2 regions of the Nocardia sp. 852002-20019_SCH5090214 genome follow, and region 2 is predicted to be linked to the other one. Evidence: riboswitches for the same ligand, from Rfam matches in the RefSeq annotation. Region 2 holds a riboswitch; the other holds the start of a gene.
The links. A riboswitch is a leader RNA that binds a small molecule or an ion and turns the genes downstream of it on or off. The one in region 2 is predicted to bind S-adenosylmethionine.
Positions count from the first base shown of each region.

Region 1 (7,259 bases), on a different contig from region 2:
GCGAGTGGGCCCTGTCCGGTGGTGGTGGATGAAGTGCTCACGCCCTACCTCGGTTCGTCGTCGATCCTGCGACCGGCGGCGCGCGCCGGTGTTGACACTACGACAATAAGCGGTGGATGTGACGCACGGCATCCGGGTGCGGTGTGCGTGGCTATTCGATGATCCGCAGCGGTCGCGTCCGGTCCGGGGGCTGGTTCCGTTTCGGCGGCTGGGGCAGTTCCGAGCGGCGCAGCCGCAGCGTCGGCGGTTCGGTGCGCGGAATCGGCAGCGTCGGCACGGGATCCTCGGCCGAACGCACCTTCATCGGCAGCCGGTAGCAGGCGCGGGCGTTGTCCTCGAGCACCCGGTACATATCCGCGCCGACGGCCCGGCCGATGATCTCGATATCGGCATCGCGGAACGGCCGTCCGGCCCGATTGCCCGGCAGATCGGAGCCGAACATCAGCGCACCGGGATTGACCGCGTGCACCCGTCGCATCGCCGATTCCACATCCATCGACACCCGACCGAATCCGGAGGCTTTCACCCGGGCCCCGCGATCGACCAGATTCAGCAGATAGGGCAGGCACTCGTCGGACATGCCCATGTGGTCGATGCTCAGCGCCGGCAGTTTGGAGATGACCGGTTCCAGCGAGCCCAGCATGGATCCGTCGATGTAGAGCTCGACATGCCAGCCGGCGAGTTCGTAGGCGCGCACGGCCTGCATGGTCAGCGTGACGATGTCGACCGCGGCGCGCTTGAGATTGAACCGGATGGCCCGCACCCCGGCCCGGTCCAGTTCGATGATCTGCTCGTCGGTGACGTCCGAAGGCAGATTGATCACGCCGACCCAGTTCGGCCCGAGTTCGGCCAGTGCGGCGATCATGAACGTCGAGTCGGTGCCCTGGAAGGACGCACTCACCACCGCACCACCGTCGACATCGAAGTGCGCCATGCGCTTTCGATAGTCGGCGATGGTGTACGGCTCCGGCAGGTAGCCCTGATTCTCGACCAGCGGATACCGCGGGTCGATGATGTGAACGTGTGAATCGAACACGTGATCAGCATGCCTCAGGTCGGTGACGAATGCGGATCCGGCGTGGTGTTCAGACCTTGTGCGGCTCGCTCGCGCGCAGCATGTCCTCGCGTTCGACGACCTTGACCCGCTCGCGGCCCTCGGGCTCGCCGAGCGAGCGCTCGTGGGCGTCGAGGCGGTACCAGCCGGCCCAGGTGGTGAACGGAATGCCCTTGTCCTCGAGGAACTTCGTCACGGCCTCGGGATCGGGTTCGGCGGCCGGGGTGAAGGAGGCGGCGTCGTCGAGCAGGCAGGCGATGGTCTCGTTGGCGTCGCCCTTGGTGTGGCCGATCAGGCCGACCGGGCCGCGCTTGATCCAGCCGGTGACGTAGGTCTGCGGCAGGTAGCGGGCGGTGCCGTCGGCGCCCTCGTCGAGGAGCACGCGACCGGCCTCGTTCGGCACGGTGCCGGCCTGGTCGTCGAACGGCAGCTGCGGGATGTTCTGCGACAGGTAGCCGACGGCGCGGTACACGGCCTGGACGTCCCAGTCCTTGTAGGTTCCGGTGCCCTTGACGTTGCCGGTGCCGTCGAGGGTGGTGCGCTCGGTGCGCAGGCCGACCACCTTGCCGTCCTCGCCGATCAGTTCGGCCGGGGATTCGAAGAAGTGCAGGAACAGCTTGTGCGGGCGGTCGCCGACGTCGCGAATGGCCCACTGCTCGAGGGTGTTGCAGACCATGTCGACCTGCTTGGAGTGGCGGCGCGCGGCTTCCGAGCCCTCGTCGTAGTCGATGTCCTCGGGATCGACGATCACCTCGATATTCGGCGAGTGATCGAGTTCGCGCAGTTCCAGCGGGGTGAACTTGGCCTGGGCGGGACCGCGGCGGCCGAAGACGTGCACCTCGACGGCCTTGTTGTTGCGCAGGCCCTCGTAGACGTTCGGCGGAATCTCGGTGGGCAGCAGTTCCTCACCGGTCTTGGCGAGCACGCGGGCCACGTCGAGCGCCACATTGCCCACACCCAGGACGGCGACCTTCTCCGCGTCGAGCGGCCAGGTGCGCGGCACGTCCGGGTGGCCGTCGTACCAGGACACGAAGTCGGCGGCGCCGTAGCTGCCGTCCAGTTCGATACCCGGGACGCCCAGGGCGCGGTCGGCGTTGGCGCCGGTGGAGAAGATCACCGCGTCGTAGAAGCGGCGCAGGTCCTCGAGGTCGATGTCGCTGCCGTAGTCGATATTGCCGAGCAGGCGGACCTGCGGCTTGTCGAGCACCTTGTGCAGCGCGGTGATGATGCCCTTGATGCGCGGGTGGTCGGGTGCGACGCCGTAGCGGATCAGACCGAACGGGGCCGGCATGCGCTCGTAGAGGTCGATACTCGCCTCCACGTCGGACTTCATCAGCGCGTCGGCGGCGTAGATTCCGGCCGGTCCGGCACCGACGATCGCGATGCGCAGGGGGCGGTCGCCCGCGCCGCTATTCGTTCCAGCGTGTTCGGTCATTTCTACGCGCACCCTTTGGTCGAAAACTCTCGTCTTGTCAGCCGTCCTTCTTAGCTTAGGCTAAGTTGACGTGCGGGCCGGGCGCCTGCCCGACTGCTCCGCCGATGCTGCCTCGTTGCCGCGCGGAGCTCTCCCGATCCGTGCACCGGATGTGGCCGGAGTTCTGGTGATTCTATCGGTGGCACACACCGCCGCTATTCCCGGTATCCGCGCGAAAATGCGGGCGTGATCTTCGACACTTGGACCCGCCGGGGATGATGCAGGGCATGAATGATCCGGCTACCTCGATCGATCAGCGCGACACGACGCGGTCGGCGAAGCCGTTCCTGATCGCCGCGGCCATCGCCGTCCTGGCGGTGCTCGCCGTCGTCATCCTCGGAATCACCCGCCCGGCTGAGAACAATCTCACAGATCCGGATCGGGTCGCCATCGCGGCGCGCAACTTCGCCACGGCGAGAAGCGATTCCGACGCCGACCGGCGCAAGACCACCGAATGCACCGGGTTCGACGAGAAGAAGTCGCCGCTGGGCGCCGACTCGGCGGGCAAGAAGGTGGAGATCGCCGGAGTCGACGCGGTGCACATCGACGGCGACCGCGCGACGGCGTCGGTGACCAGCCGGATCGACGGTCGCCAGTCCGCGGCGAACTGGAATTTCAGTCGCGAGAACGGCACCTGGCTGGTGTGCGTCAACCCCTGAGCCGCCGCTGTCCATGTTTGACAATCGGGCCTGTGACCAGGCATTCTCGGTTCAGGTCATGAGTACCAGCGGTAAGCCCCGGCTCGCTGGTCGGCAACCCTCCTCCGCGGTGGGGTGCTCCGGGTGACGACCTGGCCGCGGTCCGACCGGACGCGGCAAGTGCGGATTCCGTAGGAGGTTCGACAAGTGAGCTACGCCGGTGACATCACGCCCGGGCAGGCGTGGGAGTTGTTGCGCGACAATCCGGATGCGGTGCTGGTGGATGTGCGCACCGAGGCCGAATGGCGGTTCGTCGGAGTGCCCGACACCACCTCGATCGAGCGGCCGACCGCCCTCATCGAATGGGTCGACGGCACCGGCGCACCCAACCCCGTATTCGTGGAGCAGTTGAAGCAGGTGCTGGCCGATCGCGCGGGCGACAGCGATGCCCCGGTGATCTTCCTGTGCCGGTCCGGGCAGCGTTCGATCGGTGCGGCCACGGCGGCGACGGCGGCCGGTTTCGCGCCCTCCTACAACGTGCTCGAGGGTTTCGAGGGTCCGCTGGATGCCGAGGGGCATCGCGGCGGCACCGGTTGGCGCGCACTCGGCCTGCCGTGGCGGCAGTCGTGAGCGGATCTGTTGTGCGGCAATTCTTTTCGTGGAGGCAGTCATGATCACCGGCGGTGCATTCGATCGGCCGCTGCCCGAGGGGGTGGGACCGGCGACCCTGGGCGTGCGCGGCGGGCTGCGCCGCTCCGGGTTCGAGGAGACCTCCGAGGCGCTGTATCTGTCGTCCGGATTCGTCTACGAGAGCGCCGAGGCGGCCGAAGCGGCCTTCACCGGCGATATCGAGCATTTCGTCTATTCGCGCTACGGCAATCCGACGGTCGCGATGTTCGAGGAGCGGATGCGGCTGCTCGAGGGCGCCGAGGCGTGCTTCGCCACCGCCAGCGGCATGTCCGCGGTGTTCACCGCGCTGGCCGCGCTGCTCGGGCAGGGAGACCGGCTGGTGGCCGCGCGCAGCCTGTTCGGTTCCTGTTTCGTGGTGTGCAACGAGATCCTGCCGCGCTGGGGCGTGGAGACCGTCTTCGTCGACGGTGAGGATCTCGACCAGTGGGAGCAGGCGCTCTCGCAGCCGACGGCCGCGGTGTTCTTCGAAACTCCCTCGAATCCGATGCAGACCCTCGTCGACGTGCGGCGGGTGAGCGAACTGGCCCATGCCGCCGGCGCGAAGGTCGTGCTGGACAACGTGTTCGCGACGCCGCTGCTGCAGCGCAGTCTCGACCTCGGCGCCGATGTGGTGGTCTACTCGGGCACCAAGCACATCGACGGACAGGGTCGCGTCCTCGGCGGTGCGATCCTCGGCACGAGCGACTACATCAACGGGCCGGTCAAGAATCTGATGCGCCACACCGGCCCGGCGCTGAGTCCGTTCAACGCCTGGACCCTGCTGAAGGGACTGGAGACGATGCCGCTGCGGGTGCGTCAGTCGACGCAGTCCGCGCTGGCCGTCGCCGAGTTCCTGGAACAGCATCCGGGCGTGGCCTGGACGAAGTACCCGTTCCTCGCCTCGCATCCGCAGCACGAGCTGGCGACCGCGCAGATGTCCGGCGGCGGCACCGTGGTGACCTTCGAACTCGCCGCGGGCCCCGACGAGGGCAAGAAGCGGGCCTTCGAGGTGCTGAACCGGCTGCGCATCGTCGACATCTCCAACAACCTCGGCGACGCCAAGACCCTGGTCACGCATCCGGCGACCACCACGCATCGTGCGATGGGTCCGGAAGGCCGTGCGGCGGTGGGACTCACCGACGGGGTGCTGCGCATTTCGATCGGTCTCGAGGATGTGGAGGATCTGCTCGGTGATCTGGAGCAGGCGCTGAGCTGACCGCCGGGCGTTGACAGTATGCTGTCAATCATGACAGCATACTGTCATGACTCAGACGGTTCATGTGGCGGTGTACGACACGTTCGCGGATTGGGAGCCGAGCTACGTGACGGCCGGCATCAATCGCCCGTTGATGCAGCGCGAGCCGGGAAGCCGGCAGATTCGCACGGTCGGCGCCACCTCCGCGCCGGTCACCTCGATGGGCGGGTTGCGCGTGGTTCCCGATCTCACTCTGGACCAGCTCTCCCCGGCCGACAGCGCGATGCTGATCCTGCCCGGCGCCGACATCTGGGAGGACGGGCAGCTGGCGCGGTTCGCCCAGGCTGCAGAGGACTTCCTGAAGGCCGGCGTACCGGTCGCGGCGATCTGCGGTGCGACCTACGGCCTGGCGAAACAGGGCCTGCTCGATGCTCGTCCGCACACCGGCAACGCGGCGGACAATCTCGCCTCGACCGGATATTCGGGAGCGCACCACTATGTGGACGAGCCGGCGGTGACCGACGGCGATCTGATCACCGCGAGCGGCATCGCACCGATCGACTTCGCACGCCACATCTTCGCGCGGCTGGATCTGTTCGAGCCGGCCGTCCTGGATGCGTGGTATCGGCTCTACGCGGACCGGGATCCGAGCGGGTTCTTCGCCCTGCAGGCCGCGGCGGTCGAGCCGGCATGAGCCGCGGTGACGCCGAACTGTTCTCCGCGGCGGCGATCACGACCTTCAAGCTGAACGGCCAATTCCTCACGATCGCAGAGGAATTGGCGAAACCGGCGGAGATCACCGCGGCCTGGTGGCAGGTGCTGGGTGCGGTGCTGCACGAACCGCTGCCGGTATCGGGGATCGCGCGGGAGATGGGTATCACCCGCCAGAGCGTGCAGCGCATCGCGGATCTACTGGTGGGCAAGGGATTGGCCGAATACCGGCCGAATCCGTCGCATCGCCGCGCGAAGCTGGTGGCGATCACCGATGCGGGCTACGCTGCCGTCCGCCGGATCACCCCGAAGCATGCTGTCATGGCGAAACAGCTTGCGCGACAATTGGGTTCGCAGCGTTTCGCCGAAGTGGTGGATGCGCTGGGTGATCTGTCGGCCGCGCTGGAGGCGCTGGAAGCCGGGGAGCGCGGCGGAAGTCCGGACTGATGGGTTCCTGCGCCGGAAAGTACCGTGCCGGCGGACCTCCGGTGCGCCGGCCCGACTTTCCCGCTCAGGCCGCGAACGGATTCTCGGTGCGGCCCACGAGATCGGCCACCGAATCGATCACCAGCGTCGGCCGGTACGGGAACTGTTCCATCGACGCCCGGGTGGAGATCCCCGAGGTCACCAGGACCGTGCGCATGCCCGCCTCGAGTCCGGCGATCACATCGGTGTCCATCCGGTCACCGATCATCACCGCCGACTGCGAATGCGCGCCGATCTGCCGCAGCGCCGAGCGCATCATCAGCGGATTCGGTTTCCCCACGTAGTACGGGTCGCGCCCGGTCGCCCGGGTGATCAGCGCGGCCACGGAACCGGTCGCGGGCAGCACGCCCTCACGGGAGGGCCCGGTGGGGTCGGGATTGGTGGCGATGAACCGGGCGCCGCGTTCGACCAGCCGGATCGCGGTGGTGATCGCCTCGAACGAATAGGTTCGCGTCTCACCGAGGACGACGTAATCAGGATCGCTGTCGGTCAGCACGTAGCCGATCTCGTGCAGGGCGGTCGTCAATCCCGATTCGCCCACCACGTATGCCGTCCCGCCGGGACGCTGCTCGTTCAGGAAGGTGGCCGTCGCGGTTGCCGAGGTCCAGATCGAGGACGCCGGAATGTCCAGCCCGATCCGGCGCAGGCGGGCCTGCAGATCGCGCGGGGTGCGGATGGAATTGTTGGTCAGGACCAGGTACGGAATCTCACGCTCGGTCAGCTCCGTCAGGAACGCATCGGCGCCGGGAATGAGGTGGTCCTCGTGCACCAGCACGCCGTCCATATCGGTCAGGTAGGACAGAATCGGTTCGCTGTCGGCAGTCACGAGCCAATTGTGGGCTATCGGCGGTAGCGATGTGATGTTCCGGTAGGTCGTACGCGCGGCGGCCGCGGAATTCGCTCTGGTTATGGTCGAATGCGACCGCAGCTTGCCGCGCTGTGGACAGTCGGGACAGGAATTCGGGACACCCGTCCGGCGCTGCACTCGGTCGACGCGGTCGTCTCCCGCCCGGGAGCCGGCCCAAGCACGCA
Region 1 covers NZ_LZMK01000030.1:30,481-37,739, forward strand. Annotated here, with positions in the region: gene A5780_RS04050 (CaiB/BaiF CoA-transferase family protein) at 1-41, opposite strand, end outside; gene A5780_RS04055 (amidohydrolase) at 152-1,036, opposite strand; gene A5780_RS04060 (FAD-dependent oxidoreductase) at 1,086-2,489, opposite strand; gene A5780_RS04065 (hypothetical protein) at 2,756-3,187, shown strand; SAM riboswitch class IV at 3,242-3,355, shown strand; gene A5780_RS04070 (rhodanese-like domain-containing protein) at 3,374-3,796, shown strand; gene A5780_RS04075 (O-succinylhomoserine sulfhydrylase) at 3,837-5,051, shown strand; gene A5780_RS04080 (type 1 glutamine amidotransferase family protein) at 5,098-5,724, shown strand; gene A5780_RS04085 (MarR family winged helix-turn-helix transcriptional regulator) at 5,721-6,188, shown strand; gene A5780_RS04090 (HAD-IIA family hydrolase) at 6,253-7,011, opposite strand.
Region 1: it holds a riboswitch for S-adenosylmethionine, as region 2 does, so the genes downstream of both, A5780_RS04070 (rhodanese-like domain-containing protein) here and A5780_RS15540 (aminotransferase class V-fold PLP-dependent enzyme) in region 2, are expected to answer to the same signal.

Region 2 (7,259 bases):
GGCTGGACAGTGAGTCCGCCGCGCATGTGGCGACCACCCTGCAAGCCCTGGCGACGCCGAGCCGGCTGCTGATCCTCAGTGAATTGCGCCAGGGGTCGCGGCCCGTCTCCGAACTCGCCGAGGCGGTGGGGATGGAGCAGTCCGCCGTCTCTCATCAGCTCCGCCTGCTGCGCAACCTCGGGCTCGTCACCGGAACCCGCGCCGGGCGCAGCATCGTCTACAGCCTGTACGACACGCACGTCGCACAGCTGCTCGACGAGGCGGTGTATCACAGCGAGCACCTGCGTCTCGGCCTGTCCGATCGACCGCGAACGGCCGGCTGAGAACGTCTTTTCGGCGGCGTGATCCGGTGTATTCGCCGGCTTTCCTTGTCTGCGCCTGTCGATTTCGGCGCTTCGACGGTCTCGCTCGCGCGGATTGGGTCGATCCTGCGATCTCCCCGTCGGGCCTGCTCTCCCAGCGCCGTCGCGCGGTAATTCTCAACGGTTGACAACGCTTCCGCGCTAGCGCACACTGCTCTTATTAGAGAGCGCTGCTCTCAAGCTAGCGAGAGGGCAGTCATGCAGGAACTGTGGAAGTGGGCCAATCTGACCGTCGCGTTCGCCGCGGAGGTGGGCGCGCTGGTGGTGCTGGGACTGTGGGGCTGGCGCGTCGGCGACAACACCGTGGTAAAAGTCGTTCTGGCGCTGGGCATCCCGTTGGCCGCCGCGGTGGTGTGGGGAATGTTCGCGGCGCCGAAGGCGAGTTTCGATATTCCGCTGCTCGCGGTGATCACCAAGATCGTGGTGTTCGGAGGCGCCGCGGCCGCGCTGTGGGGGCTGGGGCACCGGGTGGCCGCGGTCGTTTTCGCGGGCATCGTGATCGCGAATCTGCTGGCGATCAAACTGGGCCACCTGAATTCGTAGCGCGCCGACCCGGAATCCGGGCCGGCGCGTACGGTCACGGCACGACTTCGAAGACGTCGCCCGGATTGACGTAGTCGTAGAAGGCCTTGGCGCCTTCGGGCGTCATCCGGATGCAGCCGTGGGACTGCTCCTCGATCGGTCCGATGTGGGTGGCGATATCGCCGTTGAAGAAGACGGCCCAACGCATTTCGGCGTTGTGCATGGTGCTCCAGTGGTACGGCTCCTTGAACGCGACGTGGAAGGTGCCGGGCGGTGTCTCATACCCGGGCCGCCCGTGCGAGATGGGGGTCGGGCCGTAGACCACGCGGCCGTTGTCCATCAGCCAGCCCTCGTTGGTCGACAGCCGCAGGCACGCGCGCGCCGCGGCCGAACAAGGAGCCGAGATCTGGCCCGGCGGGGAGGGCACGAGTTGCGGAATGCCGGGGATGTCGGGGCCGCCGGGCCACACCGGGTCGGCGCCCGCGGGCACCGTGACAGCGAATCCGGCGGCCGCGATCGCCGTCGCGGCCGCCGCTCGGATCGTCCATCGGGTGATGCTCGTGCAGTTCATATGCGTCCGACCTCTCTACCCGGCCCGCTGTCCGGCCGGGCCGGGCGGCGGGCGCATTCGTCGACAAGCTGGGACGGCACCGTATGCGACCGATGTGTGCTCGATCACAGTGCATAGTTGATCATTGTGACCTGCCGAGCGCGCAGATGGTACGGAAGAATCCGCGTTGTTATCACAAATCGGGCAGGCCGAGTTCCAGGTTGGGTGCGGCGATACCGCCGTCGATCTCCAGAATCTTGCCGGTGAGATAGCTGCCCGCGGGCGAGCAGAGGTAGACGATGCCGGCCGCGATATCGGTCGGATCACCCAGCCGATGCAGCGGCGTATCCGCCTCCATCTTCGCCTTGACCTCGGGATTCTGTGCCACGACCTCGAGTGCGGAGGTCAGCACCGATCCGACCGCGATGGCGTTGACCCGGATCCGCGGCGACAGATCCGCGGCGGCCAGCCGGGTCCAGTGCGCGAGCGCCGCCTTGGCCGTGCCGTAGGCGAGGAAGCCGCGCCCGGGCGCCCGGCCCATCATCGAGGAGATGTTGACCACCGAGCCGCCCTCGCCGGCGAGCATGTGCGGAACCGCCGCGCGGGTGAGGGCGTGCGCGGTGGAGACGTTGAAGCGGAAGGCCTCTTCGAGGAATTCCGGCGAGGTGGTCATGAAGGTGTTCGGCATGGTGCCGCCGACATTGTTGACCACGATGTCGATGCGGCCGAACTCGGTGGCGGCGGCGTCGGCCAGTGCCGTCACGGCGTCGAGGTCCGACAGATCGCAGGCCACGGCGAGGGCGCGCCGGCCCGTCGCGCGGATCTGCTCGGCGACCGCGTCCAGTTGTGACTGGGTGCGCGCGGCGATCGCCACATCGGCGCCCGCCTCGGCCAGGGCGAGGGCGGTGGCGGCGCCGATACCGCGGCCGGCGCCGGTGACGACGGCGACCCGGCCGTCGAGTCGGAATTTGTCCAGGATCATCGCTAGTCCTCTCGTTGGGTGTCCTCGCAGTGTTAAGAATTAGTTCTTAACTGTCAAGGACTAGTGCTCAATTCGCTGGTAGGACGTATCGTACTCAGGGTGGAAGCAGTAAGTGCCCGGGAGCGGTTGATGATGGCGGGGGAACGGTTGATCGCCGAGCGGGGATATCTGGTCCCGCTGCGCGATATCGCCGCCGCGGCCGGGCAGCGCAACAACTCGGCGATCCCCTATCACTTCGGCTCGCGCGACGGACTCGTCGAGGCCGTGGTGGAGCAGCGGCTGGCGACCCTGGAGGTGCGCCGGCTGGAGTTGCTGGCGCAGCGGCCGACCGCGACCGGCGACGATGTGCACACGCTGCTCGACGCGCTGGTCATCCCCATGTTCGAACTGGGAGCGCGGAACGAGAGTTCCTATTACGCAAGGTTTCTCGAACAGATCCGCACCCATCCGGCGGTGTCGGACGCGGCCAATCTGGACAGCGCCGAACGGACCTCGGTGCGGGTGATCGTGGGTGGGCTGGACCGCGCGCTCTCGGACCTGCCGCCGCGCCTGCGGCATCGCCGGCTGCGCAGTCTCACCACGGTGCTGTTCGCGCTGCTGGCCGACCACGAACGGGCCGTCGAGGCGGGCCGGATCGCCGCCGACGACCGCGAGGCCTGGGACCAGGTCATCGACATGCTCGCCGGTTCCCTCACCGCGCCGGTCACGACGCGGGCCCGGTGAATATGTGACGATCGGGCCATGCACAGCGACGCGATCGGATTCGCCGCTCCGATACCGGTATTGCGGATCTACGACGTCGGCCTGGCCTACGAGTTCTACCTGGACTTCCTGGGTTTCACCGTGGACTGGGAGCATCGGTTCGGCGCGAATTTCCCGCTGTACGCGCAGGTTTCGCGCGCGGCGGCCCGGCTGCATCTCAGTGAGCATCACGGCGACGGCACGCCGGGATCGGTGGTGTGGATCGCTGTGGACGATATCGACGCCTGGCAATCCGAGTTGGCCGCGGCGGAATACCGGTACGCCAAACCCGGGCGCCCGGACGACGGCCCCGGCGGCCGGGGTTTCGCCGTGACCGACCCGTTCGGCAACATCCTGCGATTCGCCCAACCGGCCTGAACCGACATCCGGCGGTGGGGCGACGGCTGGCGGCTCACCCGTGCCGCCGATTACCGTGAACACTGTGGATATCGCGCGCGAGCTGCCCGGCGAACGGTCGGTGCCGCGCACCGGATGGCGCACTCAGGGCGGGCCGCTGCTGGCGGCCGGTGCGGTGGTCGCCGCGGCTACGGTGCTGCACTTCCGCGATCCGCACAGCCAGGGGGCGTACGGGATCTGTCCGTTCTATGCGCTGACCGGATGGTGGTGCCCGGGATGCGGTGGATTGCGTGCTGTGCACAATCTCACCGAAGGCCGGGTGCTCGACGCGCTGCACAGCAATGTCTTCGTGCTTCCGCTGCTGCTCACCCTCGCATTGTGGTGGGGACGGTGGGCCCTGGGCCGCTGGCACGGCAGAGCCGACACCGCCTTTCCCTTTACCCTTCGTGGCCAGGCGCAATGGTGGTTGATCGGGCTGCTCGTGGTGTTCACCGTCGCCCGCAACACCCCCTGGGGTACCTGGTTGGCCCCGGTCTAGGCGGGCATGCTGGAAGTATGACCCAGGAAATCGCTGATTCACTGAAGGCTCGGGTGCGCGAGAAGATGCTGCGCCAATTGAACGAGGACGGCGCGCCGGACCCCGAGCAGGACGACCCGCGCCAGATCGCGATCGAGAAGGACCTCGAGGCCATCGAGTCCGTTCCCGACGGCGATCCGCTGATCGAGGAATTGGCCGCCCGCTACCTGGTGCCGTGAATCGGATCGCGCTGGATCAGAGGGTGCACGGCGCCGCGCCGTGCGCCGCCTCGGTCAAACCCGGCCGGGTCTCCGGCAGAGGCGACCACTGTCCGCCCGCATACGTGTAGTTCCACGCAGCGCCGTCTCGAACCAATCGACGCAGCGCCTCGAGCAGTCGATCGACATCCGCGACCGACGTGCCCAGGCCGACGCTTGCGCGCACCGCGCCGTCGACGCCCAGCCGCTGCAACAGTGGATGAGCGCAGAATCGCCCGTCGCGGACGCCGATGCCGAATTCGGCCGACAGATACGCCGCGACGCGGCCGGGCTCGAACCCGTCGACGGTGAACGCCACGATGCCCACACTGTCGGCGCTGTCGGAGAAGATTCGCAATTGCCGCACTCCCGCAACGGTTTCCAGTCCGTCGCGCAGGCGGCGAATCAGGTGGTGTTCGTGCTCGACCACGGCTTGTTCGTCGAGGGCGCTCAACGTTTCGCAGGCCGCCGCGACGGCCGCCGCGCCCAAGACGTTCGGTGATCCCGCCTCGTGCCGCTGCGGTGCGGGCGCCCAGTGCGCCTGTTCGGTGGTGACGGCGGTGACCGCTCCGCCGCCCGCCAGATATGGCGGGGCCGCGTCCAGCCAGTCCCGCCGACCCACCAGCACACCGGCGCCGAAGGGCGCGTACAGCTTGTGCCCGGAGAAGGCCAGATAGTCGATGCCGGTTCCGCCGGATTCCGCGAACGCCTGCAGGTCGATTCGGCGGTGCGGGGCCAGCTGCGCTGCATCGACCAGGATGCGGGCGCCGTGGCGATGGGCGAGTGCGGTCGGTTCCGCCAGCGGCAGCACCTCGCCGGTCACATTCGACGCCCCCGTAATCGCAAGCAGCGCAGCCGGTTCGGCGCACAGCTCGGCCTCGATCCGGTGCAGCGTCTCCGCGATCGTCTCGGCGGCGGGGACCACCCGGCGGCCGCGGCGCGTCCAGGGCAGGAAGTTCGCGTGGTGCTCGATATCGAGCACCACGGTGTCGCCGGGAACGCAGCAGGCCAGCAGATTCAAGGAGTCGGTGGTGTTGCGGGTGAACACCACGACCTGGTCGTCGGCGCAGTTCACCGCCCGGGCGACCGAAACCCGTGCCGCCTCGTAGCAGTCGGTGCTGATGCGGGAGGCGTATCCGGCGCCGCGGTGCACGCTGGCGTAAGAGGGGAGCAGCTCGTTCACACGGTCGGTGACCTGGGCCAGGGCGGGCGCGCTGGCGGCGTAGTCGAAGTTCGCGTAGGTACGGAAACCGCCCTGTACCAACGGAACTCGTAGATCGCACCCGGAGACGCGCGCGATCGGTTCACCGGTGCGGCAGGAACGGGTGGCATTGCCGGCGCAGTCCGGCGCCGAGCAGGTGCAGGCGGCGCCGGAGCGGGAGGCGCAGCCTCGGTGAGAGCAAACCTGTTCCGGGACAACCGTTTCGGCGGTGGCGGCGGCAATTGTCGAGACAGCAGTACGCATCGGGACGATCCCTTTGTTCAGGGACTCCGGATGTGGAGGGTGATCGGAGTCCGCGCTTGCCGTGCTCGATCGAGCAGCGGCCAGGTCGTCACCCGGAGCACCCCACCGCGGAGGAGGGTTGCCGACCAGCTAGCCGGGGCTTGACGCTGGTACTCGTGACCTGAGCCGAGATTGGCAGAATTCGCCGGGCATTGTCAAGCGCCGGCATCCGGCGAGAAGGTGCGCCGCGCCGCGCCGCAATCGCGACATGCGTGAAACAGCTTGTGGCTCAGTCCAATCCGGCCGGGCGATGATAGGTGCCGTTGTAGTACAGCAGCGGGTTGCGCATCGGTTCGCCGCCGGTGTCGTCGTGTACGCGGGTGACCAGTCCGACGACCAGGGTGTGGTCGCCGATCGGGATCAGCCGGTGCACCGTGGCGCGCACCCAGATCGGGGTGCCGTGCAGCACCGGCTCGCCCGTGTCGAGCGTCGACCACAACTCCGGGTCGGCGAAACGCTGTTCGGCGGCACGCGAAAACCGCTGTGCCAGATGCTGTTGATGTTCGCCGAGGAAGTGCACGACGACCGAATCGGCCTCGGTCATCGCGTCGATGGACGAGGAGGTGTGCGCGATGTTGAACGAGATCAACGGCGGATCCAGCGACAGCGAGGCGAAGGAGGTGGCGGTGAATCCCACCGGGCGTTCCGGCCGGCTCAGGGTGACAATCGTCACTCCTGCGGGGTAGTGGCGCATGGCGGCTCGGTACTGCGCTGCGGTGATGCCGTCGTGCTGAGGTCGGAGTCGCTCGGGTTCGAGATCGGCCAGCTCGGCGTCGGGTCGCTGGGAACTGCTCACGCTTCCAACCTACGTCCTGCCCGCTCTCCCGCAATCCCGACCGCTGTCCCGGTGCCGCCGAACTGCCCCGATACGCTGTACGAATGAGTGATTGGAAGGCTTTCGACGTCGAGCGCACCGGTCACGTCGCGCGAGTGACGCTGACCGGACCCGGCAAGGGCAATGCCATGGGCCCGGATTTCTGGAGTGAGTTGCCGCTGATCTTCGGCGAGCTGGACGCCGATCCGGAGATCCGCGCGATCGTGCTCACCGGTTCCGGTAAGCACTTCTCCTACGGTCTCGATCTGCCCGCGATGAGCCCGACCTTCGGTCCGCTGCTGGCCGAGAAGGCCCTGGCCGCACCGCGCACCGATTTCCTCTACGAGATCCGGCGCATGCAGGCCTCGGTGACCGCGGTCGCCGACTGCCGCAAACCCGTGATCGCCGCGATCTCCGGCTGGTGCGTGGGCGGCGGACTCGATCTGATCGCCGCCGCGGATATCCGCCTGGCCAGCGCGGAGGCCAGCTTCAGCCTGCGCGAGGCCAAGGTCGCCATCGTCGCCGACATCGGGTCGCTGCACCGGTTGCCGGGCATCATCGGCGAGGGCCATGTGCGCGAGCTCGCCTACACCGGCAAGGACATCGACGCCGCGCGCGCGGAGAAGATCGGCCTGATCAACGACGTCTACCCC
Region 2 covers NZ_LZMK01000193.1:17,942-25,200, forward strand. Annotated here, with positions in the region: gene A5780_RS15500 (metalloregulator ArsR/SmtB family transcription factor) at 1-323, shown strand, start outside; gene A5780_RS15505 (YrdB family protein) at 561-905, shown strand; gene A5780_RS15510 (L,D-transpeptidase) at 940-1,455, opposite strand; gene A5780_RS15515 (SDR family oxidoreductase) at 1,628-2,416, opposite strand; gene A5780_RS15520 (TetR/AcrR family transcriptional regulator) at 2,516-3,139, shown strand; gene A5780_RS15525 (glyoxalase superfamily protein) at 3,158-3,535, shown strand; gene A5780_RS15530 (DUF2752 domain-containing protein) at 3,600-4,052, shown strand; gene A5780_RS15535 (hypothetical protein) at 4,082-4,270, shown strand; gene A5780_RS15540 (aminotransferase class V-fold PLP-dependent enzyme) at 4,287-5,753, opposite strand; SAM riboswitch class IV at 5,801-5,914, opposite strand; gene A5780_RS15545 (flavin reductase family protein) at 6,022-6,486, opposite strand; gene A5780_RS15550 (crotonase/enoyl-CoA hydratase family protein) at 6,672-7,259, shown strand, end outside.